DNA from 4 places in the Thaumasiovibrio subtropicus genome. Region 2 is predicted to be linked to each of the others. Evidence: predicted binding sites of a transcription regulator. Region 2 holds the regulator's gene; each other region holds the start of a gene.
The links. Region 2 encodes PurR, which represses purine synthesis genes. Its sites were predicted from a motif close to TNANGNAAACGTTTNCNTNA; they were not measured.
Positions count from the first base shown of each region.

Region 1: purT (formate-dependent phosphoribosylglycinamide formyltransferase) is a predicted target of PurR. The motif match lies at 5,151-5,170, and genes of this name have one in related genera.
Region 3: TSUB_RS19545 (phosphoribosylaminoimidazolesuccinocarboxamide synthase) is a predicted target of PurR. The motif match lies at 2,996-3,015, and genes of this name have one in related genera.
Region 4: glyA (serine hydroxymethyltransferase) is a predicted target of PurR. The motif match lies at 6,146-6,165, and genes of this name have one in related genera.

Region 1 covers NZ_AP023054.1:1,692,764-1,700,244, reverse strand. Annotated here, with positions in the region: gene TSUB_RS07640 (DUF496 family protein) at 1-57, opposite strand, end outside; gene TSUB_RS07635 (cold-shock protein) at 837-1,046, shown strand; gene sbcB (exodeoxyribonuclease I) at 1,307-2,740, shown strand; gene TSUB_RS07625 (helix-turn-helix domain-containing protein) at 2,873-3,349, shown strand; gene cdd (cytidine deaminase) at 3,498-4,424, shown strand; gene TSUB_RS07615 (hypothetical protein) at 4,507-4,896, opposite strand; gene purT (formate-dependent phosphoribosylglycinamide formyltransferase) at 5,228-6,403, shown strand; gene TSUB_RS07605 (class I SAM-dependent methyltransferase) at 6,434-7,072, opposite strand; gene TSUB_RS07600 (hypothetical protein) at 7,086-7,424, opposite strand.
Region 2 covers NZ_AP023054.1:1,848,094-1,855,574, reverse strand. Annotated here, with positions in the region: gene torC (pentaheme c-type cytochrome TorC) at 1-310, opposite strand, end outside; gene torE (trimethylamine N-oxide reductase system protein TorE) at 372-539, opposite strand; gene TSUB_RS08360 (TfoX/Sxy family DNA transformation protein) at 676-1,278, opposite strand; cyclic di-GMP riboswitch class I at 1,402-1,501, opposite strand; gene purR (HTH-type transcriptional repressor PurR) at 1,681-2,685, opposite strand; gene torD (molecular chaperone TorD) at 3,023-3,679, opposite strand; gene panP (pyridoxal-dependent aspartate 1-decarboxylase PanP) at 4,050-5,699, opposite strand; gene TSUB_RS08340 (DUF2860 family protein) at 5,961-6,959, opposite strand; gene TSUB_RS08335 (hypothetical protein) at 6,975-7,481, opposite strand, start outside.
Region 3 covers NZ_AP023055.1:716,698-724,178, forward strand. Annotated here, with positions in the region: gene TSUB_RS19535 (AMP-binding protein) at 1-1,012, opposite strand, end outside; gene TSUB_RS19540 (hypothetical protein) at 1,313-1,642, opposite strand; gene TSUB_RS19545 (phosphoribosylaminoimidazolesuccinocarboxamide synthase) at 1,807-2,910, opposite strand; gene TSUB_RS19550 (hypothetical protein) at 3,043-3,270, opposite strand; gene TSUB_RS19555 (YbjQ family protein) at 3,519-3,836, opposite strand; gene TSUB_RS19560 (ABC transporter ATP-binding protein) at 3,852-5,717, opposite strand; gene TSUB_RS19565 (DsbA family oxidoreductase) at 6,300-6,941, shown strand; gene TSUB_RS19570 (3'-5' exonuclease) at 7,072-7,481, shown strand, end outside.
Region 4 covers NZ_AP023054.1:785,051-792,531, forward strand. Annotated here, with positions in the region: gene mltF (membrane-bound lytic murein transglycosylase MltF) at 1-361, opposite strand, end outside; gene purL (phosphoribosylformylglycinamidine synthase) at 672-4,565, shown strand; gene glnB (nitrogen regulatory protein P-II) at 4,827-5,165, shown strand; gene TSUB_RS03725 (YitT family protein) at 5,237-5,854, opposite strand; gene glyA (serine hydroxymethyltransferase) at 6,245-7,481, shown strand, end outside.

The sequences.
Region 1 (7,481 bases), 160 kb from region 2:
GCGCTTCAGTTTATTCTTACGACGCGTTTTTCTCACGAAATCCAGTAAATTGTTCATAGTTTGTTCCTTCGGTAAACCTTTGATAAGAATTACTTCGTTTATATCAAAAAATCGCTCAGATTCACATCCTAGCTATCAATAAGTTTTCACTGACGGCGTCCAGTAAACCGAAAGTTAATGACACTTCGATGATATGCTTCAGTAGTCGCCTAATATTGCATCAATATTCGATAATACAATTCAGATTAGTCATTCATTGCTGAACAATCGAAAAACACAACATAACCCAAAAATTGCACCTAGCCCACCATCGCAATTGACAATTTAGAAATTAAGAATACGAAGCTCACAAACCAGTCATTATCTCTAACCAAGGCAACTAAAAGTCAAAACGACAGTTTGATTAGTTAATTTTTAACACATATAAAGTTTAAACAACTAAAGTATCAGAAAAACAACCACAGCAGACTTGTTACAAAGGTATAAGTAGCATTAACTCTTTACTATTCAGAGGGATAAAAGCTTGATTTAGACGTGAGTCAACGCATTCTAAACGAGAAAATCCTGTAAGAAGTTGTATGCGTGGGGGCTTTTTCACAATTTCTATCACGCTTTCAAGAAATTATGTTGCCTATCTTGATTTCACCACCTAATATGCCCTATGTAGCTCGATGCTGAGCTAGATTGTTACAATATGCAAAGTTTTCTGTTTACAGTACCTCTTGCTAGAGCTAGAACCTGAAGAATCTTTTCTATTGTCCACTCTGCGACGCATTCGGTTAAAGCGTTGGCGTAGCACATCGCGTGATTTGTAGATTTGTAATTCAGGAGACAACATGTCTAAAGCAACAGGCACCGTTAAATGGTTTAACGAAGAAAAAGGATTTGGTTTCATCACTCAGGACAATGGCGAAGGCGACGTTTTTGTTCACTTCCGTGCAATCTCTGGTGACGGATTCAAAACCCTAGCTGAAGGCCAAAAGGTTGCCTTTGATAAAGAGCAAGGTCAAAAAGGCCTTCAAGCTGCGAACGTAGAAAAGATCTAATTCTACTGACATCCAGTTTTCAGAAAGGAGCCCTCGGGCTCCTTTTTTTGTTGCCATGCCGTTTGGCTGTTCACAACATCGTCATTCCTTAAAACAAACCCTCGCAAAGCGGTAAATAGTTGTCGTCCTCTCGGAACAGAACCCGTTACAATAAGCAGATACTCTTTTGCGATAGATTTCAAAGGTCACTTGGTTATAGGCTAGATATTGCGTGAATCGCGAGTCACCCTACCATAAGCCAAGTATCACCTGGTAAGATTATGAATGATACTCAACAAGCCACCTTTTATTGGTTAGATTACGAAACGTTTGGCACCGATCCCGCTAGAGATAGAGCCTGTCAATTCGCTGGTGTACGTACAGACATGGATTTCAACATTATCGGCGATCCTCTTGTCATTTATTGCCAGCCAACAGATGACTACCTCCCCGCTCCAGAAGCTTGCTTAATAACCGGGATCACGCCGCAGTTAGCAAAAGCAAAAGGGCTAAGCGAACCAGAATTTATTCGCGCTATTCATGATGAAATCAGCAAACCGAATACCTGTGTTGTGGGTTACAATAATATCCGCTTTGATGATGAAGTGACACGCCATCTGCTTTATCGCAATTTCTATGACCCCTACGCTTGGGCTTGGCAAAACCGAAACTCTCGCTGGGACTTGCTCGATGTACTGCGCACCTGTTTTGCATTAAGACCAGAAGGCATTGAGTGGCCGATTGACGACAATACTGGCCAAGTCAGTTTCAAGTTAGAAAACCTCTCAGTGGCAAACGGTATTGAACACGAGAATGCCCATGACGCCATGGCCGATGTCATCGCCACGATTGAGATGGCGAAACGCGTAAAACACGCACAACCCAAGCTTTTTAACTTCCTTTTTGAACTGCGGAACAAGAAAAAAGTTCAAGCACTCCTCGACCCGGTCAATATGACGCCCGTCGTACACATTTCAGGCATGCTAGGCAATGAGTGCAGTAACACCAGCTGGATGGTGCCTATCGCTTGGCACCCAACAAACAATAACGCTGTGATCACAGTGAATCTCGCCAAAGATCTCTCACCACTCTTTGACCTTGATGCGGATGACTTGAGAACTCGCCTTTATACAAAGCATAGCGATCTTTGTGAAGGCGAACTGCCCGTTCCGCTCAAACTCATTCATGTGAACAAATGTCCTGTGGTTGCTCCAGCGAAAACCCTGACGGCGGAAGACGCCGCCCGCATCGGTATTGACCGACAATACTGCCTTGACAACTTACAGCGATTAAAAAACAGTCCAAGCATTCGTGAAAAAATCCTGAAACTCTATGCCGATGAGCCTGAATTTAAGAGTAGTAAGCCACCATCGCCCGACGCCACGCTCTATGATGGCTTTTTCTCATCGTCAGATAAGTCAACGCTCGATATCATTCGCCAAACTGCGCCTGAAAAACTTATCGATATGCCACTCAACGTCGAAGATTTGCGGATCGCGCCACTCATCTTTCAGTACCGAGCGCGTCATTATCCAATGACACTCGATGAGCACGAACAAAAGCGCTGGGCATTACATCGCAGAGAGTTATTTGAAGCTCAACTCCCACAGTATATGCTCAATCTCGAGAACTTAGCGCTGGAGCACGAACACGATACCTCTAAAATGAAAATTCTAGAGCAAGTCTATCGATACGTTGAGAGCATAGCGTCTTAACCTTCTGTTATTAAAAATAATTATTTGCAATCACAGCGTCAACCTTCGCAGGTTGGCGTTTTTTCCTGCTGCATTCCTTCACCACACCTATACTAAAGGGAGCGGTGTTGTCATGACTTGAAGGCAGTAGATATGACCATTTCCACACTTAATAAATGTTATCAATTCAGCGGCGTACGCTTTGAGTTCGATGCCATGCAGTTGGTATGGGACAATGGCGTTGTCACGCCGCTCACGCGACAAGAAGCACATTTACTCGACATTCTGTGTTACAACGGCGGTGAAGTGATTTCCTACAGCATTCTAACGAATACGCTTTTGGCGATTCATATCGAGGGGAAAATCATTCCAATTTCCGCGCTTATCGCGCGTATCAATGCAAAGCTAGGCCAATTTGGTGACCTCCAAATCCACCACATCGAAGATTTTGGTTACCGGATTTCCCCGTCAGACCGCCACACAAGTAACCCCGCGCCAAAGATCTCTGCCACAAAAGAAAGCACGCTACCCGCGGTGACAAACCCACTAGATAGCAAGTTACGTCGCTCACGACGAGGGCCTAAATCATCGAAAATAGTCATGGCGTTTATTCTATTGCTGATTATTTAACCAATCGTATATTCATATCTGGAGACACTTCGCAAAACGCAGTTTCAATGTAACATGTAATCGGATACATCATTAAAGAGTGATCGTGATCACTTAATGGCGTATTAAAACGCCTTAAACTGCACTCACTCAATAAAGGATGTCTGACATGAATGCAGAATTTTTAACAGCGCTACACAAATTACCTGACAGCATACAGGTGTTTTTCGAACAGGAATTTCCGAAAAACAGCTTCAAAGCCAGCTTTACTGCAGAGCAATGGCTACGACTTCAATCCGTATCTGAATTAGATGACACACAGCTTAAGCTCTCGCTTTTACCGCTCGCGGCAAGCTACTCTGTTGCGCCACTCTCCAACTTCTACGTCGGCGCAATTGTCGAAGCACTCAGTGGCAACATCTATTTTGGTGCAAACATGGAGTTTCATAATGTCGGCATCGCCAATACCGTTCACGCAGAGCAGTCGGCTATCACGCACGCATGGTCTCGTGGCGAAAAAGGCATTCGTAACGTCACCATAAATTACAGCCCTTGCGGCCACTGTCGCCAATTCATGAACGAGCTATCAAACGCTGAAACCTTGGTTGTTCAACTGCCCGATCACAAGCCACAAACATTGCATCAGTTTTTACCTGATAGTTTTGGACCAAAGGATCTCGACCAACCTGAGGGACTTATGGATGCTTCAACTCTAAAGGTGAACTACAACAGCGGTTCAGCATTAATTCGCCAAGCTGTAGAGTCGGCAGCGAAGTCTTACGCACCCTACACCCATAGTCACTCAGGTGTGGCATTGAAAGTGACAAGCGGCGATATTTTCCACGGCATGTATGCGGAAAACGCAGCATTCAACCCTAGCCTGCCCGCAATTCAAGTCGCGCTCATTCAGTTAAACATGGCGGGTGAAAAGATCACCAACATTCAGGAAGCTTGTCTGGCTGAAGTGAAAGGCAGCACCATCTCCTATCTTGCCGAATGCCAAGCACTCCTCGAGCAAATCAATCCGGACATCAGTTTTGAGTATGTTGTCGTCACGGCAGAGGTTTCAAGAAAGACTCAAGGTGCCTGCGCTTAAATTCGTTCACTCAAGATAACGACTGAGAAACGAAACTGTAAAAGATTAGGCTGCATACTGCAGCCTATTTCGTTTTTTCTCGTTAAAAATTGACCCTAAATCCTAACTTTGCCTCCCAATCAATTGCCATGCTGTCCAAATATAAGCTGGGAGAGAGATCAACATAAAATGTCATTGGTGCAGATGTCATGCTCGCACCAATGCCTGGTGCTAAGGCAATTTCATCATGGCGTCGATCAACATAATGTCCTCCCACAAACAGGTACATCGGGGTATTACTTACCGGAAACAGTTTATTGACCCCAAAGCCAAACTGCTCATCTAAACTTACGTTCACACGTAAAGAGTCAAACTTAGCCTCTACTCCCCAATAAGGTTGTCCAACAAATATACCGACCCCTGTGCTCGCAGTTGCTATATTCGTCCATAACAACAAATGGCAAAGCGCTGCTCTGAATAACATCTTTCTCATTAAATTAACAACTCACTTATAGATAGGAAAAATAATGGCTGCTTCTTTATAAACTGAACAATAATTTCTTTCGGCATCACCTTCGTTTATACCGCATTGAAAACTTGTTTTTTCTCAGCCCTTATTGGAAAACGCCGACGGTAACAGAGCCACATTAGAACGTCTTCCCCTATAGGAGAACGATGACAAACATCTGACAATATTGATGACTTAGTCATCACGATGTTAATGGCTGAAATAATTTACTACCACCAAGGCGCAAACGTTTGCCTTCTGCTGGTTATTCGGTATTATCGCCACACTATTTTCTCTATTCAGAAGGTATCCCGTTATGTTTGGAACGGCACTCACTCCTAATGCAACACGCGTATTACTTTTAGGCTCAGGTGAGCTAGGTAAAGAAGTCGCTATCGAATGCCAGCGACTCGGCCTGGAAGTTATTGCAGTTGATCGCTATGAAAATGCACCTGCCATGCACGTAGCACATCGTAGCTACGCCATAAACATGCTAGACGGTGATGCGTTACAAGCCATCATCGATAGAGAGAAGCCGCACTACATCGTGCCTGAAATTGAAGCAATCGCGACGGATAAACTGGTTGAACTAGAACAACAAGGCCTGAATGTTGTACCGACCGCCAACGCAACTAAGTTAACCATGAACCGTGAAGGTATTCGCCGCTTAGCCGCAGAAACGCTTGAGATCCCGACTTCACCTTATGAATTCGCGAGCGAGTTTGAACACTTCAAGCAAGCGATTACACGCGTTGGTATGCCTTGTGTCGTCAAACCAATCATGAGCTCGTCCGGTAAAGGCCAAAGTGTTATTCGAACCGAAGCCGATATTGAGTCAGCATGGCAATATGCGCAAGAAGGTGGCCGAGCAGGTGCCGGACGGGTCATTGTTGAAGGCTTCGTCGACTTCGATTATGAGATTACATTATTAACAGTACGTGCAGTGGATGGCGTACACTTTTGCGCACCTATCGGACACCGTCAAGAAGGGGGTGACTACCGCGAGTCATGGCAACCGCAAGCAATGACAGACAGTGCATTGAAGGCCGCTGAAGCGATGGCTGAGAAAGTCGTGAATGCCCTTGGTGGGTATGGTCTGTTCGGTGTAGAGCTGTTTATTAAAGGTGATGAGGTTATTTTCAGTGAAGTCTCTCCACGCCCTCATGATACAGGCATGGTCACGATGATCTCGCAAGACCAATCTGAGTTTGCACTTCACGTAAGAGCATTTACGGGGCAGCCTATCGGTGGTATTTGCCAACTTGGCGCATCGGCATCCGCTGTCGTGCTTGGCAACGGCACATCCAATGCGATCCAATTTAGCGGTCTAGAGAACGCATTGGCAATGCCGTTGACGCAAGTACGCTTGTTTGGAAAGCCAGATATCAATGGAGAGCGCCGCCTCGGTGTGGCACTGACTCGTCGTCAGGATTGTGAGACAGCAATTAATGATGCTGTTACCGCCGCTAATGCAATCAAAGTTCACTACTAGCGAAAAACCACGTGCATAGTAAAAAGGAGCCTATTGCTCCTTTTTTTGTATCAACCAAACGCGCTCATCAAACCTGTCTTCATCATCCGTGACAAAGGTCTCTAAGCACTGGCAATCATGCTCAGAAAACAGCTGAACAATGTCTTCATCACTAATAAAGAACGGCGGCCCTTCACGCTGAGGCTCACAGCCAACTTTGGGGACGATGTTAATCAACAACAAACGCCCACCAGCCACTAACATAGACATCAGATGATCGACATACCTTTGGCGTTGTTCAGGCGCTAAGGCAATCAACCCAGCCCTATCATAGGCCAGTTCAAACGGTGCATCGTTTCGAAACATAAAGAAATCGGTCTGATGAATCGTCAATTCATCAAGCGAGTAGATACGATGACGGGGTGATAACTGGGTCATCGTAGGAATAAGCATCTGCTCAGAAAAGAACGCATTAACAGCAATATCACTGAGTTCAACGCCCACGACTTGCTGATGCCTTGCGCATAGCCAATCGATATCCAATGACTTGCCGCAAAGTGGGATAATGACACGTTCATCGGAACTGGGTGTTAAGTGAGGCCAATACTTTATCAATAAAGGGTGAACAGCTTGTTGGTGGAATCCAATCCGATTCTCTGCCCAACGTGCATGCCAAAATTCATGATCCAACGTTTTACTTCTCTTACGCCTTTAGTGGGTTTTTCGGTGCTTCATAGAACCAACCATGAATAGGCTTATCTGAAGCCAGCGTCGTATATTCGCTGTTATGGTGCTCTTTTTCAAATCGAGTATGGGCTAAAGAGAGAGAAATCTCGGCTGCAGAATAAGGGCCTTGCGCAACGATTTCCCAAGCACGGCGTGCATCTTGCTCAGTCTTGAAGCTACTCAAGCTCTTAACCTCACCGTCAAAGCGATGTTCTGCAACGATGTAAAAGACACCTTCAATCTGCTCAACCCGAATGTCAGACACCTGTTTTCTTCGTCGGGCAGTCACGAGGTCTGGTAGCAGTATTGTTTTCATCTCTATCTCATCATTCCATCTGAAAAATTATCTTACGATAATAATACTTCATTTTTG
Region 2 (7,481 bases):
TGGCTTGTACTTTACGGGCGATTTTATCTGTCCAATTGTGCGGAACATGGCAATCGGGACAGGTGGCTCTGACACCAGAATGATTTGACCAGTGAACGGTTTGCTGCAATTCAGTGTATACAAGATCATTCTCAGGTTTGTTATGGCATGAGATGCAAAATTCTTCGGTATTGGTTGCTTCTAGCGCAGTATTAAAGCCGCCCCAGAAAATAATGCCGGCAACGAATCCGCCTAAGCAAAGCACGCCTAGGCTAATGCTTGTCGCAGGGCGTCGAAATGTCCGCCACATCGCGGAGAGAAGCTTTTTCATAGTGGCCTCGCTGATAAAAAAGCGTGGTTATAGAAAGTCAGTAAGCGTTTGAGATGGTTTGTTAGCCGTGGCCGGGCGGACCCCAGAAAAAGATCTGCATCATCCAGATGAAGAAGCCGTATCCGCCAACGATGATGACCGAAAGGATAGGGAAGAGAAAAATGACAATGAATAGAAAGGTTTTCCACTCATCACTGCGTTGCGACGTTGTTGTTGTATTGTTGTCCATGACATTGCCCACCTGAGTGCCATGAATGGAGTATAGACCCTGTACTTGGTCATGGCGGGCTGAAAAGTAAAAAGGCCGACTTTCAATAGAAAGTCAGCCTTCTCAGAATTTGTTGGCATTTAGCCTTATAAAGTCGTCATCCACCGAGCTTTGACAGGAGCTCTTGACGTCGGTCTTCGGTAACGACAGACCAATGTTTCCCTGTGATTGCGCCCTCCAATGCCCAAAGTAATTCGACGTTTAGCGATTCGCCTTGCGTGTCTTGCAGTTGTCTGAATGCCTGTAAAGCGCCTTTTTCTACGAGCTCTTCAACAGTGGTAATACCCGCTTTTTTCAGCATTCGTTCGTTTGCCAATCTCAGATTGGGTAAATCTTTGATTCGGTCAGGCAACTTCGCCTTTTTTGCCTCTTGATCCTTTTTATCCTCTTGCGCTGCGGTGAGTGCGAGGGATGCTTGAGAGATGATCTGATCTTCGTCATCCCACCAGGTGTCAGGTATTGCATAATACTTAGTGACAACCGGGAACCCACGCTTTTTGTAAACGTAAGGCTGGAATTGACTCTCCTTGAACTGACGCTCGTTACTGGCGTTAGCACGTAGGTGAAGTTTATCGTTTACAACAAGTGCGAACATGGTTTCGCCTAAGAAAAGGCCAAAACCGCCAAACATTGAACGCGACTTAATTGTCCCAAAACGACTGAGTAACTTTATTGAAGTTTTTAGTACTGGTTTGTCCATGCTACATCTCGGTGATTATGTGAATAGGTCACCACTAATCAGAGCTAGGAACCAAGAATAGACCAGCTGCAGTTCCTGAATGTCAACGCTCTGTCAACTTCCGTGTGTACAACTAGTTTTTCCATCGGCAACCCCGCTACCATTTACCAGATTCGTTAAAAATCTTGTATTTAGGCCGGAAGCTTTGCGTCCCAATCTTTCGAATGGTTTGCCCTGTTCGTGACAATATTTAGCTTATATCAATATAGGTTTTGATCTTCGTCCCAATAAAAACGTGATATTGGTACCATAATTTTGACGGGAAATTTGATAAGTGCAGAACAGAATATTGGCGTATTTGCATAAAAGGCAAAAAAATGCCCGCTTGTTCTCAAAGCAGGCATTTATAAAAAGATGATGAATTTATTTCATACGTTTTACAGACTTACGTACTACCAATTCGGGCTCCATGACGAATAATTGGCTATCGTGTTCTTTATCTTTAATTCTCGCCATCAGTAACTCGACTGCCTTTTTACCTAAACGGTGCTTAGGCTGGTGAATTGTCGTTAAAGGTGGTGAAAAGTAAGGAGATAAATCAATGTTGTCATAGCCAATCACCGAAATATCGTCTGGTACACTAATACCTGCCTGCTCAAACGTACTGATTAACGCCATCGCCATAATGTCATTGAAGCAGAAGATAGCAGTAGGGCGTTGATCCATTGCGATGAAATCTTGCGCCGCTTTCACTGCCGTTTCGCACTCAAAGTCGCCTTCGATAATCCAATCTTGATTGATAGGCAAGTTCGCCTCTTGCATCGCGGCACTGAATCCTTTCATGCGCTCGACACAGGTATTGCGCTGCAAATGGCCTGACACACAACCAATCTCTTGGTGGCCATTGTCGATGAAGTGACGCGTGGCGAGATACGCCCCTTTCTCTGCGTTATCGCGAATCTTATCTGTGGTAACAGATTCTGGTCCCCAGTCCATAATGACCATCGGTAGATCTTTTTGACGATTGAGAATGGCAAGTAGTTCGTCATCAAGATCTGAGCACATGACGAGAAGACCATCGACGCGTTTTTCAGCTAACATGCGTAGGTAATCACGCTGTTTGTTAAAGTTGCCTTCGGTATTACATAGAATCAGTGTGTAGCCGGCTTTGTAGCAATACTCTTCAACGCCGTGAACCACCTCGGCAAAGAAAGGGTTGTTAGATTTGGTTACTAACATGCCAATAGTGCGGGTAGAGTTACACTTCAAACTACGCGCAACGGCACTTGGCGCATAGTTGAGTTCGTCGATTGCTTCCCACACTTTTTTCTGCGTAGCTTCTGCGACGAATCGAGTTTTGTTGATTACGTGCGAGACAGTCGTCGTTGAGACGCCAGCCATGCGCGCAACATCTTTAATGGTTGCCATTTTTTTCTTCTAATATCGTATCTGCCAGCAGTACGCATCGCTGGCTATTATTGAGTGGTTGCGTGTAAACGGTCACAGCAACATTTCATTATGTAATCGCTTGCGTTCACATTCTACTGAGTAAGGACGATAGTGCAATCTTTATGAAATGATATACGGAATTTTAGCGCGACATTGTGATATCAGGGGTACCACTTGCGGCATTTCTCACCACTTGTCTACGTGTTTATCACTATTCAGCACTATGGGTTTACGAATTGCTTGGGTAGTTTATACGCTCGATGCAATCCCATCTCGAGTTACTGGCCGTATTTGCAGTCTGTGTCATTAAATAACATCATGGTGTAGTGTGGTGCCTTTGATACTGTTCAATACAGTAACTTAAGTCGTATATCAAAAAAGCTTGAAGCAGTTCTGCACTGGTTGCATAAAAACCAAAGCGGTCATTTTGACTAACGCGATCGACAAACTGGGGGACCCATTTGACGAGGTAACGCTGGATAATGTCGATTTGATCATTGAGGTGTCTCGCAATTTGCTGGTCGCTTTCATGTTTATTCATATTAATGATTAAGTTACCAACAAAGTCGAGAATAATCGCAATGTGATCTGCGGGTTCATTATGTTGCGCATCTAAACCGATTTGATGTTCTATCAGTAGTGCGCGAATTTCTTGTGCGGTTTCGCCGTGGGTTAATTTATCTTGGCTTAAATAGACTGAGGCATAAGGTATTGCACTGGCGCGATCACCTGTTAGAAATAAACTACAAAAATCTGCGGCAAGCTCTAATTGTACATCTTCTCGGGAATTTAACCGGGTGAGGGCATGAGAGAAATGTTCTGAGGCATCTTGTAGCTCTTCTGCTTCTGACAACTGCTGAATAAAAGCAAGAAACTGTGGACTCATATAATGCTGCAGTTGTTTCTCTGTTAGTTCAGTAAAAAACAAAGAAGAAAACCACCAGTACATTTGGGCACGGTTTTCATTAATCAATGGGTCGTTCATAGCCACATCTACACTCTGCATAACACACTGAAAGTATAGATGCTTTTTAAGGAGAGCAAAAAGAAGATGCTTATTTGAATATACTCAAGTCACCTCAAGATGCTTGTTCAGCGCGAGTTTCTAGGTTTGCCATCGCGGCACTGCTTTGAAGGTCTAGTCGACTACATCAAAAAGCAGTAACAAAGGTGGCGAGCCAAAAAACTCGCGCTTTGGGAAGCGACTAGCGCCCCGATTTCTGCGTTAAATGTGTTCGAAAGGGGAAAGCCATTCCGTTACCCCTTTGCCTTGAACTCGCCGCGTTAGTCTGCTTCCTGTTGCTTGCTTCTTAAGCTTTGCCTGTTGAGGCGGCGGTAGTTGATTACTGTCGTGCGTTTATCTGTCTCGCAAGCTCGAGCAATTTAGGCAGGCTAATGATGCTCTGCTTAGCGATATCACTTTGCTCATCAAGGACACATTCAAGAATTTCTTCTGTGGTGAGCGGGTTAGCCAGTACAACCCGGAATACCGTGGTGATGCGACGATCCCAGCGCGCGGGATTGATACGCGTACGAGAGACAAAAGACTTACCAGACTCACGTTGGCGCTTTTGAATGAACTTGGTTAGGTCATTGAGAAGCTCATGTAGGCGAGTCACTTCTTCTTGTGTCCCTTTATCCAGCGCGTGTTGCACCTCGACAGGGACATAGCGATAGGTCAGCAAGCAGAGTTCAGGTCGGGTAACGAGTTCAAACTCAGGACGGCTATCAATTAAGTGAGCAAAATTGTCCGCCATGGTGATACCACGGTCGATCAACATTTCGTAGCCTTGGCGGCTAATAACGTTAAGGCATGCAAAGAGCAGCATAGCCATCCCGCTTCGCGATCCTTCAAGGGTATGGCTACCGAGATCTTTAGAGCCTTTACGCAGAATATACTCGGCGTGATGCTCAATCGAAGCCATGGACGCCGGGTTTTTGAAAATCACCATACCGGCACCCATAGGGACATAAAGCTGTTTGTGAGCATCAATGGTGACGGAATCTGCGCGTTCAATGCCTTTTAACAGGTGGCGATGGTTGTCAGACATTAAGGTAGCGCCACCCCAAGCGGCATCAACGTGAAAATGGCAATCGTGCGCTTGCGCAATATCGGCGAGGGCGTCAAGTGGGTCTATGTTGCCCGTTTCTGTGGTGCCAGCAACCCCGACAATCGCAAAAGGCTTAATATTGTTGGCTTTGAGCTCCGCCAGTTTCTCATTCAGTGCGTCTAGGTCGATACGATTATCGTCATCGGTTTTGACAGGGATAAGGCTGCGACGGCCAATGCCGAGGACATCTGCCGCCTTTTTCAATGAATAGTGACCACGTTCAGAGACCAATACGGCGATATCGTCATAGCCATAGTGGCGCATGGCACGGAACAACCCTTCTTGAGCGACGCCTTGAAAATCGCCGTCAGCCTTTAAGAGGTTATTTCTTGCAACCCAGAGTGCGGTGATGTTCGCAATGGTACCACCAGAACAAAATGCGCCGAGTGAATGTTCCGCGCTGTGCATCCAAGTGTCGTAGAAGTCACTCTGTTGCTGATAGATCAGATTATGTAACATGCCTAACACTTGACGCTCTAGGGGCGTAAAGGCTTTCGAGGTCTCAATCTTCACCAAGTTCTGGTTGAGACCGATCATGATTTTAGATAACGGCATCAGGAAGTAGGGAAGGGCTGATGTCATGTGGCCGATAAAACTGGGCGCAGAGGTATGCACAGATTGCGCCACCAGTTTTTCTAGCAAAAATTCGGTGTGCTCTGAAACGTAGCTCGGGTGTTCAGGAATATCTGCACCACTGAAGTCTTTTTCGATCTCGGCGAGGGGCTTCTCTTTTGCGGCAATGTGGGTGCGCAGAAAGTCGTTAAGGTTCGCAGAGATTTGAGTCTCTATGGAACTGAGTGTTGAGCCCGGCGCTTCTGGTATGGTGAAAATGCGAAACAGATTTTCTAGCGTCGCTTCAGCAGGTTTTGTGAAAGTTGACATTTTTTGTCCAGCGTCCCTTTTGGCTTTATTTGTCGTTTTTCTTCTAAGTGCCAACGCAAATGGTGATTCAAAAAACAGAGGGTATCTGAATTATATGAGAAAAAAAACCGCTTTGACCGTAAGGAAAAGTAAGAAGCGAGTGCAATTGGTGATAAAACGGGCATTCACCATTATTTGATGTGGAAAGTGATGTTGGTTCAGCGAAAGGTAGGAAATATTTAATGACAAAGAGGTGACGCTGTCACCCCTTTATCGAACGGACTAGAAACGATAGTTCATGCCCACTGAAGTGAGTAGACTGTCTTCGTCGTAGAAATCGATATTCGAATCTGTCTCATTGTAGCCAATCAAACTGATCACCGACCAGTTCTTCCAACCGAGGGGCTCACGATACTCATAAGCGACGAAAATGCTGTAGTCGCTGTCATCGCGCGTTTTATTGTAAATAGGATGGGATTGATCAAACGAAGATGACCCAAAACCGAATGTGGTAACAATTGAGCTGCGGCGCGTGTTCAGAATGACCGATGCTTCCGCACCAATGCGCTGATAGGCCATGGCATCACCTTTAGCACCATAATCGAGATAATCGATCGCAGCGCGCAGAATCAAACCACGATTGACCATATAGGCATAACCGAGCTCGGAAAAGAGCACGTCTGCGTTGCGGTCTAATTGGGATTTGTTGATAGCCGCAAAGCTAGGGTCTGTGGTGCCGCTTTTTTCATTTTCAATCTCAATCTCACCCGCGGCGATTTCCCAACTAACGCCACTGCCTACGATATTGTTAGCCTGAAAGCGAAACGCTTTTGAGTTGGTATCTGAAATGACACGCGTTTGATTGGCGACATAGGGGTCCTGCCAAGTTTCACTGTCGACGATGCCGGGAATCACGCTAAAAGAGAGCTGTGTGCTGTTTGCTAGCCAATGACGATAGCCAAACTCAAGGTGTAAGCGACCAACCGCCACATCGGCGCGGCTTGCACCGAGAAAGAGTTGGCTCTGCTTATTGTTGAAGGTGTAATTGAGGTTGCCGAGTGGGGCAATGGTTGAATCAGACTCTTTTTCTCCCTTTTCATAGATACTGTCGGTGACAGCGCCGTCGTCCATGTTGAACTGTGAATGACCGGAGGTGTAAAACACACTGACACCTATATCGCCGGAAAAGCCATTGTCTTTCGGGGGCATCACATTTGCCGAGACCGAAGCGGAAGTTAAAAGTGTTGCGGTGATCAGTGTTGCCAGTGTGTTTCTTTGCATAGCGCCTACCGTAAGTTATTGTTGGCAGTTCATCTCCGCCAACTGAGTCATTTTTTCGTTATAGGACTTTAGCGGACCATCAATTTTGTCTGGGTGACTTAACAGGTCAGCAAAAGCACTGCGTAATTGGTAATTCTGTTTATGGGGTTTCGCTTGTCGCAGTTCATACATTGCTTTGGCATCATCAGAAAGTGCGTGTTGACTCTCAGAAAGTGCACGAATCTCGGCTTGGTCTAGTGTTAACCAAGACTCAACAGATAATGCTAACTGCAATTTTTCAGGTTCATTGCTGAGGTACCAATCGACTGCGGTGCGATTAAACAAGAAGTGAGTGCGACGGCCATTGAGGAACCATTCTGCTACATCGGTGAGCGATTCATCTTGTTCTACAGCAACGCTGACGAGGTCTTGATACCACTCAAGGCTTGCGTCTACGTAGTTGTGGTACATCTCACTTTGACACTCTTTTTCACCAGCCTTCACGGTTAAAGCAGTGAGTGCCAATGTTATTGCTAGGGTCAT
Region 3 (7,481 bases), on a different replicon from region 2:
CCCAGGCTTCAGTAATGTTGAGCCCAACACTTTCGTACCAGCGTAATAATGCGGGAGAAACGGGTGCAGAGCCACAGCCGAGTACGCGTGCTTGGTCGAGGCCAAGTCCTTGAGCAAGCTTTTTCTTAATGAGGCTAGAGACGAAGGGTATCTTCAACAACAGGTTTAACTTGCGCTGCGGTAACTTTTCTAGAATGCGCTGCTGGAACACAGTCCAAAGTCGAGGGACAGAAATGAATAAGGTTGGTCGATGCATTTTGACATCTTCGATAAAAGTATCGAGAGATTCTGGGAAGGCGGTGGTAATGCCAGATAGCATGGCCGTTCCTTGGATATAGACACGTTCAGTAATGTGCGCGAGAGGTAGATAAGAGAAAAGCCTTTCTCCCGGCAACATGCCAATGTGATCGATGAGTGACTGTGCTGACCAAGCATAGTCGCCGTGTGTGAGCATTGCACCTTTCGGTAGGCCTGATGTGCCTGAGGTATAAACAATGGACATCAAATCATCTGGTTTATGCTGAGGACGCTCTGCGGAGGGTTCATAGTGCGCCATTACCTGATTCCATTCAAAATCCCCTTCTATGGTGCCGGAGTAGGGTAGGGAGAGGGTCGGTAAAGGTGATGCTAAGTTTGTGGTAAGGCAAGCCTCAATGGCGTCTGTGCTATCTAATTTGCCGACAATAACCAGTTTGCTTTCACTATGCTCAAGAATGTGAGCAATGGTATCCGCACCTGCGGTCGGGAAAACAGGGACACTGATGTAACTGCCAAGCATAAAGGCAAGATCGCAAATAAACCATTCGGCACAGTTTTTTGAAACGAGTGCGACCTTGTCACCGGGTTGGATATCCATGTGGCGCAGTGCGCTAACTAGGCGAAGTGCTTTGTCTAAGACTTCGCCATAAGTGATATCGGTAAATTGGCGGTTGATGATTTGGCGTAGAAACACATCATCTTTGCGTTGCTCTGCCCAGTGTAGAAACTTGTCACATACTAACGTCTGACTCATGGCTTTCCCCAAGAATAATACTTGTTGTTGTTTTGTTAAATTATTGTTTATTCGCAACATAGATCAAGGTGGATAGACGAAAAAGCGTAGATAGCACTTGGTTTGAGTCGGTGAAGTGCAAAGGGTGAGACGTTAAATGGGAGACAGCATCAACGGGGAGCGACGTAAACTAGACTCAAATCACCTCAAGATGCTTGTTCAGCGAGAGTTTTTAGGCAGAGTATACAGGTAGAAACAAAAAACGCGCCTAAGCGCGTTCGGATGCCAATATCAATGCGGGTGTTAGACTTTGAGCGGGTGTTAGACTTTGACGTTTAAAATTCCGCCACGAGTCCGTTCTTCTGCTTCAACCACTTTTGTCCCAGCACGGCCATAAAGCTCTGCTTGCTGTAAATCAGCAAGAGGCTGGACAACATTTCGGCTATTGGCCTGATTTTCAGTGTTAGTCGCAAACGGATTTTGGTTTTGGTTGTTGTTATTGCCCAAACCATTCTGTTGGGTACCATTGGCTTGCTCTTGGCGGCGATTTTGAAAGCCTTGCTCGTTGATCTCTCTGGCACTTTTCTTCACCATTTGATCAGCGTTTTGCAGGATATTGTAACCACCTTGTAGCGGAGAGATACCGTTCATAATCACACCCAATTTGCACTTTGTACTAAAGTATAGCGGAAACTGGTCGATAAAGCGCCAACTATTTGCTGGTGGTATGCAAATGGCCGGGTATAAAGGGAGTAAGTTGGAGAAGAGAAGGTGGTAGAAGAAGGCTACCACCTTTTAAATCAGGCCAATTAACTCTAGTCAATCAGGCTGTATTGGTCACGAAGAATCGCAATGATCTCTTGCTTTGGGTTTTCGCTAAGATGCAGCTTTTTCCCAATCACTTTTTCTGCGATACCCACATAGGTATCTGAGACTTTCTGCATCACTTCTAGCGGCAAGGCATTGTCTCTCGCTAACGCAGCGCGTTCAGGCATACGGTCTTTGTTGAGAAGAATGTCTGGATCTGGGAAGTGATTCAATAGTAGCTGACGGAAATCTTCTTTTGAGTTCTCAACGATATTGCCTTGGCGGAATTGCGCACCATCCCAAATACGAGAGGAATCAGGTGTGCCGACTTCGTCCATGTAGATGAGCTTTTCATTGCCAGCGGCATCGTTGACATAGCCAAACTCGAATTTAGTATCGACAAACATCTGATCCAGCTCTGCTAGCGCGTCACTGATAACGCCAAAGCCTTCTTTGAGCAGTTTTTCGTAAACAGGGATATCATCGGCGGATGTGAAGTTGAAAGCAGCGAAATTATCGCTGATATTTTCGCGTGTGATGTTGACATCATCTTGTTCTGGTACGCCGGGGATGTCACGCAGAATACCCTTGGTGGACGGTGTAATCAGTAGTTCTGAGAGTTTCTGATCTTTCTGTAGCCCTTCTGGAAGTTCAATACCACAGAAGTTGCGTTCGCCTTTTTCATAAGCACGCCACATTGAACCCGTGATGTATTGGCGACAAATTGCTTCGATCATCACTGGTTTTGCTTTTTGAACAATCCAGACGAAAGGATGGGGAATATCAAGGATGTGGCTATCAGCGAGTCCTTTTTCCTTAAATAGTCGGAACCAGTGATTAGAGATCGCGTTAAGCGCCGCACCTTTACCGGGAACACCTTTGAGGCCGTTTTCTCCGTGCCAAATACAGTCGAATGCGGAAATGCGGTCGCTGATGACCATAATAGCAAGCGGTGCATCTGCAGGTACGTCATAGCCTTTTTCTTCGATGAGACGGCGGCTGTCTTGTTCTGTTAACCAGTAAACTGAACGGACTTTACCGCTGTGGACAGGCTTGTCGGTGCGAATTGGCAGGTCATCGTTAACAGCAAGAACGGAATCGGCAAGGCTCATGATTGAAGTCCCTATTTCAATGATAACTGGGTGTTAACCCTAAAACTCAGCGAATAATACCAGAACTACTGCTAACCGCCAGCAAAAAAGCAAACGTTTGCGTTTGAAAATCGAGCATTCTTTGTTAGCGGTTTACTCTTCGCAACTCACTGCCCATCGTTGTGGTTGAGGTCGTTTGGGCTTTACGGGCTCTTCGATAAAGTCAGAACCATTCGCCGCCGCAGCTTGTTGAGATGATTTGTCTTCGTGATTTGGGTTTAGAAACGGGTTAGTCACTTTGCGAGAAAGCTTGATGACTTCCTCCAATGAGTGACATTTTGATAGGCGCGCCTTTAAAGCCAAGTGAGATTTATTCTGCATAGAAATTTAGTATTTTTATATTCAACTGTGAGGGGCTAAGTAAACCCAAAAGTGTGATGTTCGTCAAGTTACATCTTTAGTGTGACACTTTTATTTAACGGAAGGAAAGTCACGTAACTTAAAGACTTTATGGCACTTTTTTCAGTTACTATGCATTTTTCTCTAGTGTATGTGATGGATGAGAATTAAAAAAAGAGGGTCTAAAAAATTAGACCCTCTTTGGAGTAGTTTGTAAATAGATGTTTCGATTAACGGGAAAGCTTGACTGCTGTACCGTAGGCTAATATTTCGGATGTGCCGACTTGTACCATACTGGTGCTAAATTTGACGTTAACAATCGCATCAGCGTCTAATTTTTCGGCGTCTTCTATCATGCGAGACAGGGCGATTTGTCGCGCTTCATTGATCATCTCTGTGTAGCCGCGAATTTCTCCTCCCACGATGCTTTTTAAGCCAGCCATGATATCGCGTCCTACATGCTTTGATTGCACCACGTTGCCAGAAACAACGCCGATTACGGATGCGATCGTTTCCCCGGGGAAATCTGGGGTAGTCGTGTATTTCATTGTCACTCCTTGAAGTTAAATCGCTTCAGGTTGCTTCGATTGCTCTGTTTCAAGCCCTAAGAAGCCGCCAGTTTGGTGTGCCCATAACTGCGCATAGATGCCATTGTTGTTGATCAGCTCTTGGTGAGAACCTTGTTCAACTACTTCACCTTTATCAAGCACAATAAGGCGGTCCATCGCAGCGATGGTGGATAGACGGTGTGCTATCGCAATGACGGTTTTGCCTTCCATCAACTCATACAAGCTTTCTTGGATGGCGGCCTCGACTTCTGAGTCAAGGGCAGACGTGGCTTCATCTAGCAACAATATTGGCGCATCTTTCAGCAATACGCGAGAGATAGCGATGCGTTGACGCTGACCGCCAGAAAGCTTCACACCTCGTTCACCGACTTGTGCATCGTAACCGACATTACCATGTGGGTCAGAAAGCGTCGCGATGAACTCATGCGCCTGTGCTTGGGTGGTTGCGGCAACAAGTTGCTCGTCGGTTGCGTCTGGCTTACCGTAGAGAATGTTCTCTTTAATAGAGCGGTGGAGCAGAGAGGTGTCTTGCGTCACCATGCCAATCTGCGCCCGTAAGCTCTCTTGGGTCACCTTTTTCACATCTTGGCCATCAATGGCAATCGACCCCGATTCTACGTCATGAAAGCGCATGAGTAGGTTGACCAAGGTGGATTTGCCCGCGCCTGAACGCCCGACTAAACCGACTTTCTCGCCAGGCTTGATCTCTAGGTTAAGCTTTTCAAGCACGCCTTTCTCTTCACCATAGTGGAAGCTGACATCTTTAAAGGTGATTCCGCCTTTCTCAACATTGAGTGGCTTGGCATCTTTCTCATCTTGAATGTCTGTCGGCTTCGACAGGGTATTCATACCATCAGCCACCGTGCCGATATTTTCAAACAGAGAGCTCAGTTCCCACATGATCCAATGCGACATACCGTTAAGGCGAAGTGCCAAGCTGACCGCGATGGCAATCGCACCAACGGTGATAGCGTTGGTTAACCACAGTAGAATAGAGACGGCTCCAATCACGAAGACTAATAGATAGTTGATCATCTCAACGCTCAAATTGATACCTGTCACCAACCGCATTTGTCGATAGACAGTATCAAGGAAAGTCTCCATGCCTTCTTTCGCATACTCTTCTTCCTTGTCTGTGTGTGCGAAGAGTTTGACGGTTGAAATGTTGGTGTAGCTATCGACGATTCGTCCAGTCATCGTTGAACGCGCATCGGCTTGCTCTGTGGAAACTTTCTTCAGCTTAGGCACGAAATGCCATTGAATGCCGACGTAAAGAATCAACCAAGCCAACATCGGCAGCATCAAGCGGGTGTCAGCCTTCGCGATCATGATGAGCATCGAAGTAAAATAGACGCTGACGTAAACCATCACATCGAGTAACTTCATGACAGTTTCACGGATCGCTAATGATGTTTGCATCACCTTGGTGGCAATACGACCTGCAAAGTCGTCTTGATAAAAAGAGATGCTTTGGCGTAGTAAATAGCGGTGGGCCAGCCAACGAATCTTCATCGGGTAGTTACCCAGCAGTATTTGATGCACGACAAGCGAATGCAACAATACTAACGAAGGAATACCGACCAAGACCAGCAAGCCCATTTTGAACAAGGTTTGCTTTTCCTCAGCGATAAGGGTTTCTGGGGTATGTTGAACAAGCCAGTCGACTAAGGTACCCATAAAGCCAAACAAGATTACCTCACTGATGGCGATCAGTGTGGTAAGTATTGTCATCGCTAACAATGGAATCTCATATCCACGTGTGTAATGACGACAAAACGCCCATAGCCCTTTTGGAGGCTGTTCCGCTGCGTCGTCTGTTAACGCTGGGATAAGGCGTTCAAAAAACTTTAATAACGACATAATTGTTCCTGATGAATCACCGTTTAGTCAGTATACGGCACGGTGTTTTCACCGCGTCAACCAGTGTACTGACCATTATTATCAATTTCGTCACAAGCTCTATACCGAAAGTGCGCATTACTGTGTGAGTAAGCGATTTATCGAGAAGGCTTGTATAGGGTTTCGCCTAAGGCCACATGAACAAACAGTAAAATGCGAGGCTAAACTTGCCCAGTGCATCTTTGACTGATGAGTACACGAAAACAACACAGACAACTGCGTGCTTTAGACGATGAAGGTATGCGCATGCAATGGCGAAAATCACATTTGTACCCGGGGGGACAATGGATTAACGCAGCGCATTAATTGGCTAGTAGTAGAAATGTCATTTGTATTCTCCTATCGAAGTCACATCGTTTACAGAACGGAAACGGATGGACTTAACAGGTCACATATTATGCAATTGAGTAAGAGGATGCAATCGCTAAATGTATGATTTAGAACTGAGTCATGACTTTTGTCTTCAATGGGTTCTCTGAGTGTATAGGCGGGATTTTTCCTCTATGCTTAATAGCATAAATGCCCTGAGCAAAAGGAGGCACGATGCAAAAAAATTTGACGGTTGAGCTTATCTCCGACGTCTCTTGTCCGTGGTGCATTATCGGTTATCTCTCGTTTCAAAAAGCGTTGCAGACCTTGCCAAAAGACGTGGATGTTGAAATTCGATGGCGGGCCTTTGAGTTGAACCCAGCGATGGGAAAAAGTGGCCAAAATTTGATTCAGCATATCGTTGAAAAATATGGTTTGAGCGCGGAAGAGAGTGCGGATAATCGTAAGATGCTGGTGGAGAAGGGAAAGGAGTTCAGTTTTGACTTCAATTTTGAACCCCAAACGCGTATTTACAATACGTTCGATGCGCATCGTCTTTTGCATTGGTCGAAGCTGTGGAATAAGCAAACGGCATTGAAAATGGCGCTGTTCCGAGCCTATTTCAGTGAGGGTAGAGATCCCAGTGATCACAATGTGTTGGTGGATGTCGCCAAGGACGTCGAGCTTGATGGCGATAGTGCACGTGCCGTTCTAGCGTCAGATCAATTCAAACAAGAAGTGAGGCAGGAACAAGAGTTTTACCGTCAAATGGGTGTTGAGGCAGTGCCGACGTTTATCTTCAATAAAAAGTACGTCATTACTGGTGGTCAGCCTGTCGATGCGTTTGTTAGAGCATTGAACGACATTCTTCAATAGTACGTTTTATCCTCAATTATCCTATTTTTGTTCGAACAAAGGCCAACTGGTTGACCTTTGTTCGCTATAGACTTTCGTTGTGGGTAAGGTGCGGTACAATGTTGCGCAACGAAATTTAATTTGAGCTGTTATGAATTACAACCGCATTGTTTGCTTTGACCTAGAGATGTGCTGCTGGAATGACGGTCGCGAGAAGAATACAGGCGAAATCATTGAAATTGGCTTGGCTGAAATTGATCTGAAATTGGGCGAAGTGGTTAAACGTGCTCAGTATTATGTGAAGCCAGAGCATGATGATATTTCCCTGTTTTGCGTTGAGCTGACTGGCATCACGCCAAGAAAGATAGAAAAACAAGGACGACCACTGGCATCGGTACTCAAGTCGATGATTAAAAACTTTGGTGGTGCCAATAAGATATACGCTGCTTGGGGACATGATAATGATGTTTTGAAAGCTGAGTGCGAGCAGAAAGGTCTGGAGATGCCCTTTAGTGAGTACTTGAATATGGCCACGCTGTTTGGCATTCATCAACGGATGAA
Region 4 (7,481 bases), 1.1 Mb from region 2:
AGGCAGGGGCAGGGGCATAATGCGCCATGCGTTCAGGTGTAATTGTCAGGCCGGCAGCAATGAGGTCGATTTCACCTCGGTCAAGTGCAGGGAAAAGGCCCGACAACCCGAAGATTGGACGCATTTCAAGTGTGACACCAAGCTCGTCGGCAAGCATTGCGGCTAACTCGTAGTCAAGTCCTGTCGGACCGTCTTGCCCGATATAGTAGGAGAGTTGGTTATTGAGAGTACCCACTCTGAGAACACCTTGCTGACGAATCTCTTCCACTTTGCTCTGCTGTTGTGTAGGGTATTCACAGCCTGCAAGTAAGAGTAAGAAGGCGATCAGGCTTGTTAGTTTGCGTAGCCAGAATCTGGTCATGGAATATTTCAATCGATATACTCTTGTTTCTATTCTGAGAGTCTTTATACCAAAGCCCTTACAGTCGAGCAAAGTGCATTCAAAAACTTACCTAAAATTTGCTGATAACTTACTCTTTTTTCTCGTGAGAGGAAAAAAATAGCGCAAACGTTTGCTTTTAGTGTTACGCCCCCACACTTTTTCCCCTATAATACCGCCGCAAATAGAGGCTAGTGCCATAAGGTTTGCGTTTTGGCGTTTATCTGCGTCTTTTCTCAGACATTATTGCACTATCCCCTTTCTTCAACTGCTAATCGAGAGATGTATGCACATGGAAATTTTGCGAGGTTCACCCGCACTGTCTGAGTTCCGCGTTAACAAGCTACTTGAGCGCTGTCGCGAACTTGACCTGCCTGTCACTGGTATCTATGCCGAATTCATGCACTTTGCAGATCTTTCAGCCCCGCTTAATGCCGAAGAGCAAAGCAAACTGGCTAGCCTGCTACAATATGGCCCTACCATCGCTGAACATGCACCTACTGGTACTTTATTGGTTGTCACGCCACGTCCGGGCACTATCTCTCCATGGTCTTCTAAATCTACCGACATCGCCCACAACTGTGGTCTTGCTCAAGTTAAACGCCTAGAGCGCGGTACCGCTTACTATGTTGAGACGTCTGCGGACCTAAGCGCAGCGCAGCTAGTGGAATTGAAGGGATTAATCCATGACCGCATGATGGAAGCGGTATTCACTGAGCTAGAAGCAGCACAAGCGTTGTTTGCTCAAGCTGAGCCAGCACCACACACCAGTGTTGATATTCTTGAAGGTGGTCGTCAGGCGCTAGAAGCGGCGAACGTATCTTTGGGCCTTGCGTTGGCAGAAGATGAAATTGACTACTTGGTTGAGAGTTTCACCAAGCTTGGTCGTAACCCGAATGACATTGAGTTAATGATGTTTGCACAGGCAAACTCAGAGCACTGTCGTCATAAGATTTTCAATGCAGATTGGACCATCGATGGTGTTGAACAAGAGAAATCTCTGTTCAAGATGATCAAAAACACCTACGAGACCAACAGTGACTACGTTTTGTCTGCATATAAAGATAATGCAGCGGTCATGGAAGGCTCTAAAGTTGGCCGTTTCTTCCCTGACGCTGAAAACCGTCAATACAACTACCATCAGGAAAATGCCCATATTCTGATGAAGGTTGAAACGCACAACCACCCAACTGCAATTTCTCCGTGGCCGGGCGCGTCAACGGGTAGTGGTGGTGAAATCCGTGATGAAGGCGCAACCGGTATCGGTGGTAAGCCAAAAGCGGGCCTTGTTGGTTTCACCGTATCAAACCTACGTGTGCCAGGCTTCGAACAGCCTTGGGAAACCGATTTCGGTAAGCCAGGTCGTATCGTAAATGCTTTGGATATTATGCTAGAAGGCCCACTCGGTGGTGCAGCATTCAACAACGAATTTGGTCGTCCAAACCTACTGGGTTACTTCCGTACTTACGAAGAGAAGGTCACTTCTCACAACGGTGAAGAGATTCGTGGTTACCACAAGCCAATCATGATTGCGGGTGGTATGGGTAATATTCGTGAAGATCATGTTCAGAAGAAAGAGATCCCAGTGGGTGCGAAACTGATCGTACTCGGTGGCCCAGCGATGAACATCGGTCTTGGTGGTGGTGCAGCGTCTTCAATGGCATCAGGTCAATCAGCAGAAGATCTTGATTTTGCCTCTGTACAACGTGAAAACCCAGAAATGGAGCGTCGTTGTCAGGAAGTGATCGACCGTTGTTGGCAGTTGGGTGACGATAACCCAATCGCCTTTATTCACGATGTAGGTGCAGGTGGTATTTCTAACGCATTGCCTGAGCTCGTGGACGATGGTGAGCGTGGCGGTAAGTTCCAGTTACGTGATGTACCAAACGATGAGCCGGGTATGAGCCCGCTAGAAATTTGGTGTAACGAGTCTCAAGAGCGTTACGTAATGGCGGTTGCGCCAGAGAATATGGACGTATTCGATGCGATTTGTCAGCGTGAGCGGGCACCTTATGCGGTGGTTGGGGAAGCAATTGAAGAGCGTCACCTAACGTTAGAAGATTCACACTTCGACAATACGCCAATCGATATGCCAATGGACATCCTACTCGGCAAGCCGCCTAAGATGCACCGTGACGTAACGACACAAAAAGCAGAAGGTATTGAATTAGATCGCAGCGGTATTGAGCTAGAAGAAGCAACCCACCGCGTATTGCGTCTACCTGCTGTTGCAGAGAAGACATTCCTTATCACCATTGGTGACCGCACCGTGACGGGCCTTGTTGCTCGTGACCAAATGGTTGGCCCATGGCAGGTACCGGTCGCTAACTGTGCGGTAACCGCAGCAAGTTACGACACGTATCACGGTGAAGCCATGTCGATGGGTGAGCGCACGCCATCTGCACTGCTTGATTTCGGCGCGTCTGCACGTATGGCCGTGGGTGAAGCACTTACCAACATCGCCTCAGCTGATATTGGTGACCTTAACCGCATTAAACTGTCTGCAAACTGGATGTCTGCAGCGGGTCACCCAGGTGAAGATGCAGGTCTTTACGAAGCGGTGAAAGCGGTAGGTGAAGAGCTATGTCCTGCACTTGGCCTTACGATTCCTGTTGGTAAAGACTCAATGTCGATGAAGACCAAGTGGGAGCAGGATGGTGAGCAGCGTGAAGTCACGGCGCCGCTATCACTGATTATCACTGCGTTTGGTCGTGTTGAAGATGTTCGCAACACAGTGACGCCTCAGCTTCGCACCGATAAAGGTGATTCTAGCCTTGTTCTTATCGATCTAGGTAACGGTCAAAACCGTCTAGGTGCGACAGCACTGGCGCAGGTTTACAAGCAGTTGGGTGACAAAGCGGCAGATGTCGATAGCCCAGAGCTACTGAAAGGCTTCTTCAATGCGGTTCAAAGCCTAGTGCGTGATGGTAAAGTGATTGCTTACCATGACCGTTCAGATGGCGGCCTTTACACCACTCTCGCAGAGATGGCATTTGCGGGCCACTGTGGTATCAATGCCGATATTTCTGCATTGAGTGAAGACACACTAGCGGCACTCTTCAACGAAGAGTTGGGTGCAGTACTTCAAGTTTCTGATGCTGAGCTTGAAAGCGTGAAAGCGGTACTTGCTGCACATGGTCTTGCGGCTTGCAGTCATGTGATTGGTAAAGTGACCACTGAAGATGCACTGCGCATCAACCGTGGCACTGAAACGCTACTTGATCAAAACCGTACAGCGCTACGTGCTATCTGGGCGGAGCTGACGCATAAGATGCAAGCACTGCGTGATAACCCGAAAGGCGCGGATCAAGAGTTTGAAGCCAAGAAAGACAACAACGATCCTGGTCTAAATACTCGCCTAAGCTTCGACATCAATGAAGATGTTGCAGCGCCGTTCATTGCGACAGGAGCGAAGCCTCAAATGGCGATCCTGCGTGAGCAGGGCGTAAACTCCCATGTTGAGATGGCGGCAGCATTTGACCGCGCTGGCTTTGATGCCAAAGATGTGCACATGTCAGACATCTTGTCAGGCCGCGTTCAACTTGACGGCTTTAACGGCCTTGTCGCCTGTGGCGGTTTCTCGTACGGTGACGTACTGGGTGCCGGTGAAGGTTGGGCGAAGTCGATTCTGTTCAACAACAATGCCCGTGACCAATTTGAAGGCTTCTTCAAGCGTGAAGATACCTTTGCACTGGGTGTGTGTAATGGTTGTCAGATGATCTCGAACTTGCGCGAACTTATCCCAGGTGCAGACCTATGGCCGCGTTTCGTACGTAACGAATCAGAGCGTTTTGAAGCGCGCTTTAGCTTAGTAGAAGTGCAAGAGTCTCAATCGCTGTTCTTTAATGGTATGGCTGGATCGCGCATGCCAATCGCCGTTTCTCACGGTGAAGGCCGTGTCGAAGTGCGTGATGATGCGCACCTAGCAGGTATCGAGCAGTCGGGTACTGTGGCACTGCGTTATATCAACAACTACGGTGATGTGACCCAAGATTACCCTGCTAACCCGAATGGTTCTCCAAATGGTATTACTGGCCTAACCACAACCGATGGTCGTGTAACTATCATGATGCCTCACCCTGAACGTGTATTCCGTGCAGTGGCGAACTCATGGCGTCCGGACGAGTGGAGTGAAGATAGCCCATGGATGCGTATGTTCCGTAACGCGCGCGTTAACATCGGTTAATCCGCTTCGTCTGTCACAAGAATTTTGCGTTACCTCGACAGTACGTAAAAAACCAAACCGCTGCTTCGGCAGCGGTTTTTTTTGCTTTCTTGTTGGCTTGTGATGGCAATGACTGGATATTGCCGAGAATCCGCGTTATTTATGTTTTTGATTTTCATGGCTTCTTACTGCCAGTGATTGTCGGCTTGTCTATAATTTGTGATAATTGCCGAAGATGATTTCAGGATGTCGGATCGGCCTCTTTACGAAAGGAATGCGAACATGAAAAAAATTGATGCCATTATCAAACCCTTTAAACTTGATGACGTGCGCGAAGCGCTGGCTGAGGTCGGCATCACAGGCATGACGGTCTCAGAAGTCAAAGGCTTTGGTCGCCAGAAAGGCCATACTGAGCTCTATCGTGGTGCTGAGTACATGGTGGACTTTCTACCAAAGGTGAAACTAGAAATTGTGGTTGCTGATGATGTGGTTGATCAGTGCCTAGACACCATTATCGAGACGGCCCAAACAGGTAAAATTGGTGATGGCAAGATCTTTGTTACCGACGTTGAGCGTGTAGTACGCATCCGTACCGGTGAGGAAGATGAAGAGGCGATTTAATTGTCGTCGGTAATACAACAAAAGCGCCCATCAGAGGCGCTTTTGTTTTATCGGATGCTTGTACTTTATGTTTATGGTTGCGGGATCGGGTGATTTCCTGAATAGCGTCCCGGTTTATGGTTCATGGTCAACACCATGTTCAGTAGTACTGCGCCAACGACTGAATACGCAAGCATGATTGGGGTTAACATAAAGAATGACGCAATCAAGATAGCGCAATCGATACCCATCTGCATTTTACCTGCAGAGATTCCAAAGCGTTCTTGGCAGTAAAGGCACAGCACATTGAAGCCACCTAGGCTCGTTTGATGACGAAACAGCATAAGCATACCGACGCCCATCAAAATGCCGCCAATCATGGCGCAATAGAGCGGATCTAAGCTATCCACACTAAAGAACAACGGGATATGATCTGCCATCACAGAGACAAGTCCACCTGAAATGATGCTGGTGATCGCGAAGCTCTTACCCATACGGAACCAAGCCATGAGGTAAAATGGGCAGTTGAATAGGAAGTACAGGGTACCAAATGATAAGCCAACAAATTCGCTTGCTAATAGCGCCAAACCTGTTGTGCCACCGGTGAGTAGGCCGCCCTGTTGTAAAAAGAAGACACCCTGTGCGACAACGAAGGTTGCGGTCAGTATCGCGATACAATCTTCAACTAGGGTGTGTTTACGTTGTTTCACTGGTAATGCTCTCCTATTTCATGAGGCACGAATTTTACCTAAAACAGCGGGTTAGACGAAGAATTGCGGCGTAAGTCGCAGAAAGTGAATTGTCAGGGCTCAGTTACGGAAAATGGTGTTTTATCTTTACGGTCTGCAGGCCGCACGGTGTCTGTATTTATACTCAGAGTGTGATCATGAAGTTATTTCATGGTGAACCTGAAGAAAAAACAATGAAGCTTGTGACAAATTTTACAGAAAAGCTACCTGACTTAGATCAAATTATGTAGAATGTCGGTCAAATGTTGAGAGTGACGCAAACGTTTGCGTGCCCGTAATTACTGGCTTGTCGAATTGTGTGCTTTCTTGGTACTCTTTTTTAACAAAATAACTCTTAGTCAGGAGAGACAGATGTTAAAGCGTGATATGAATATTGCCGATTATGATGCAGAACTGTTTACTGCGATTCAGGAAGAGACGGCGCGTCAGGAAGAGCATATCGAACTGATTGCTTCCGAAAACTACACTAGCCCACGTGTAATGGAAGCACAGGGTTCTCAGCTGACTAACAAATACGCGGAAGGTTACCCTGGTAAGCGTTACTACGGTGGTTGTGAGTATGTCGATAAAGCCGAGCAGCTAGCTATCGACCGAGCGTGTGAGTTGTTTGGTGCAGAATATGCCAACGTTCAGCCACACTCAGGCTCTCAAGCAAACAATGCGGTATACATGGCGCTACTGAATGCAGGCGATACGGTATTGGGCATGAGCCTCGCACACGGCGGTCACTTAACTCACGGTTCTCCTGTTAACTTCTCGGGTAAGCTTTACAACGTCATTCCTTACGGTATCGATGAGCAAGGTCAAATTGACTACGCGGAAGTGGAAGCGTTGGCGCTAGAGCATAAGCCTAAGATGATCATCGGTGGCTTCTCTGCGTACTCTCAAATTGTTGATTGGGCGAAGATGCGTGAGATTGCTGACAAAGTTGGCGCTTACTTCTTCGTTGATATGGCACACGTAGCTGGCCTGATTGCCGCCGGTGTCTACCCGACGCCAGTACCACATGCGCACGTTGTGACAACCACAACACACAAAACGCTCGCGGGTCCTCGTGGTGGTCTTATCCTTTCGAACGAAGGTGAAGACTTCTACAAGAAACTGAACTCTGCGGTATTCCCAGGCGGTCAAGGTGGCCCACTGATGCATGTTATCGCCGCGAAAGCTGTTGCTTTCAAAGAAGCGATGGAGCCTGAGTTCAAAGAGTACCAAGCACGCGTTGTTGAAAATGCAAAAGCCATGGTGGAGACGTTCCTATCTCGTGGTTACAACATCGTGTCTGGTAGCACCGAAAATCACCTGTTCCTTGTTGATCTGATCGATAAGAACATCACAGGTAAAGAAGCGGATGCCGCTTTGGGTGCCGCGAACATCACCGTGAACAAAAACAGTGTACCGAATGACCCACGTAGCCCATTCGTAACCTCTGGTATTCGTGTGGGCACACCTGCGATTACTCGCCGTGGTTTCTCGGTAGAAGATGCGAAAAACCTAGCAGGTTGGATGTGTGACGTGCTTGATAACATTGAAGATCAAGCTGTGATCGAAGCGACCAAAGCGAAAGTGTTGGAAATCTGTCAGCGCCTTC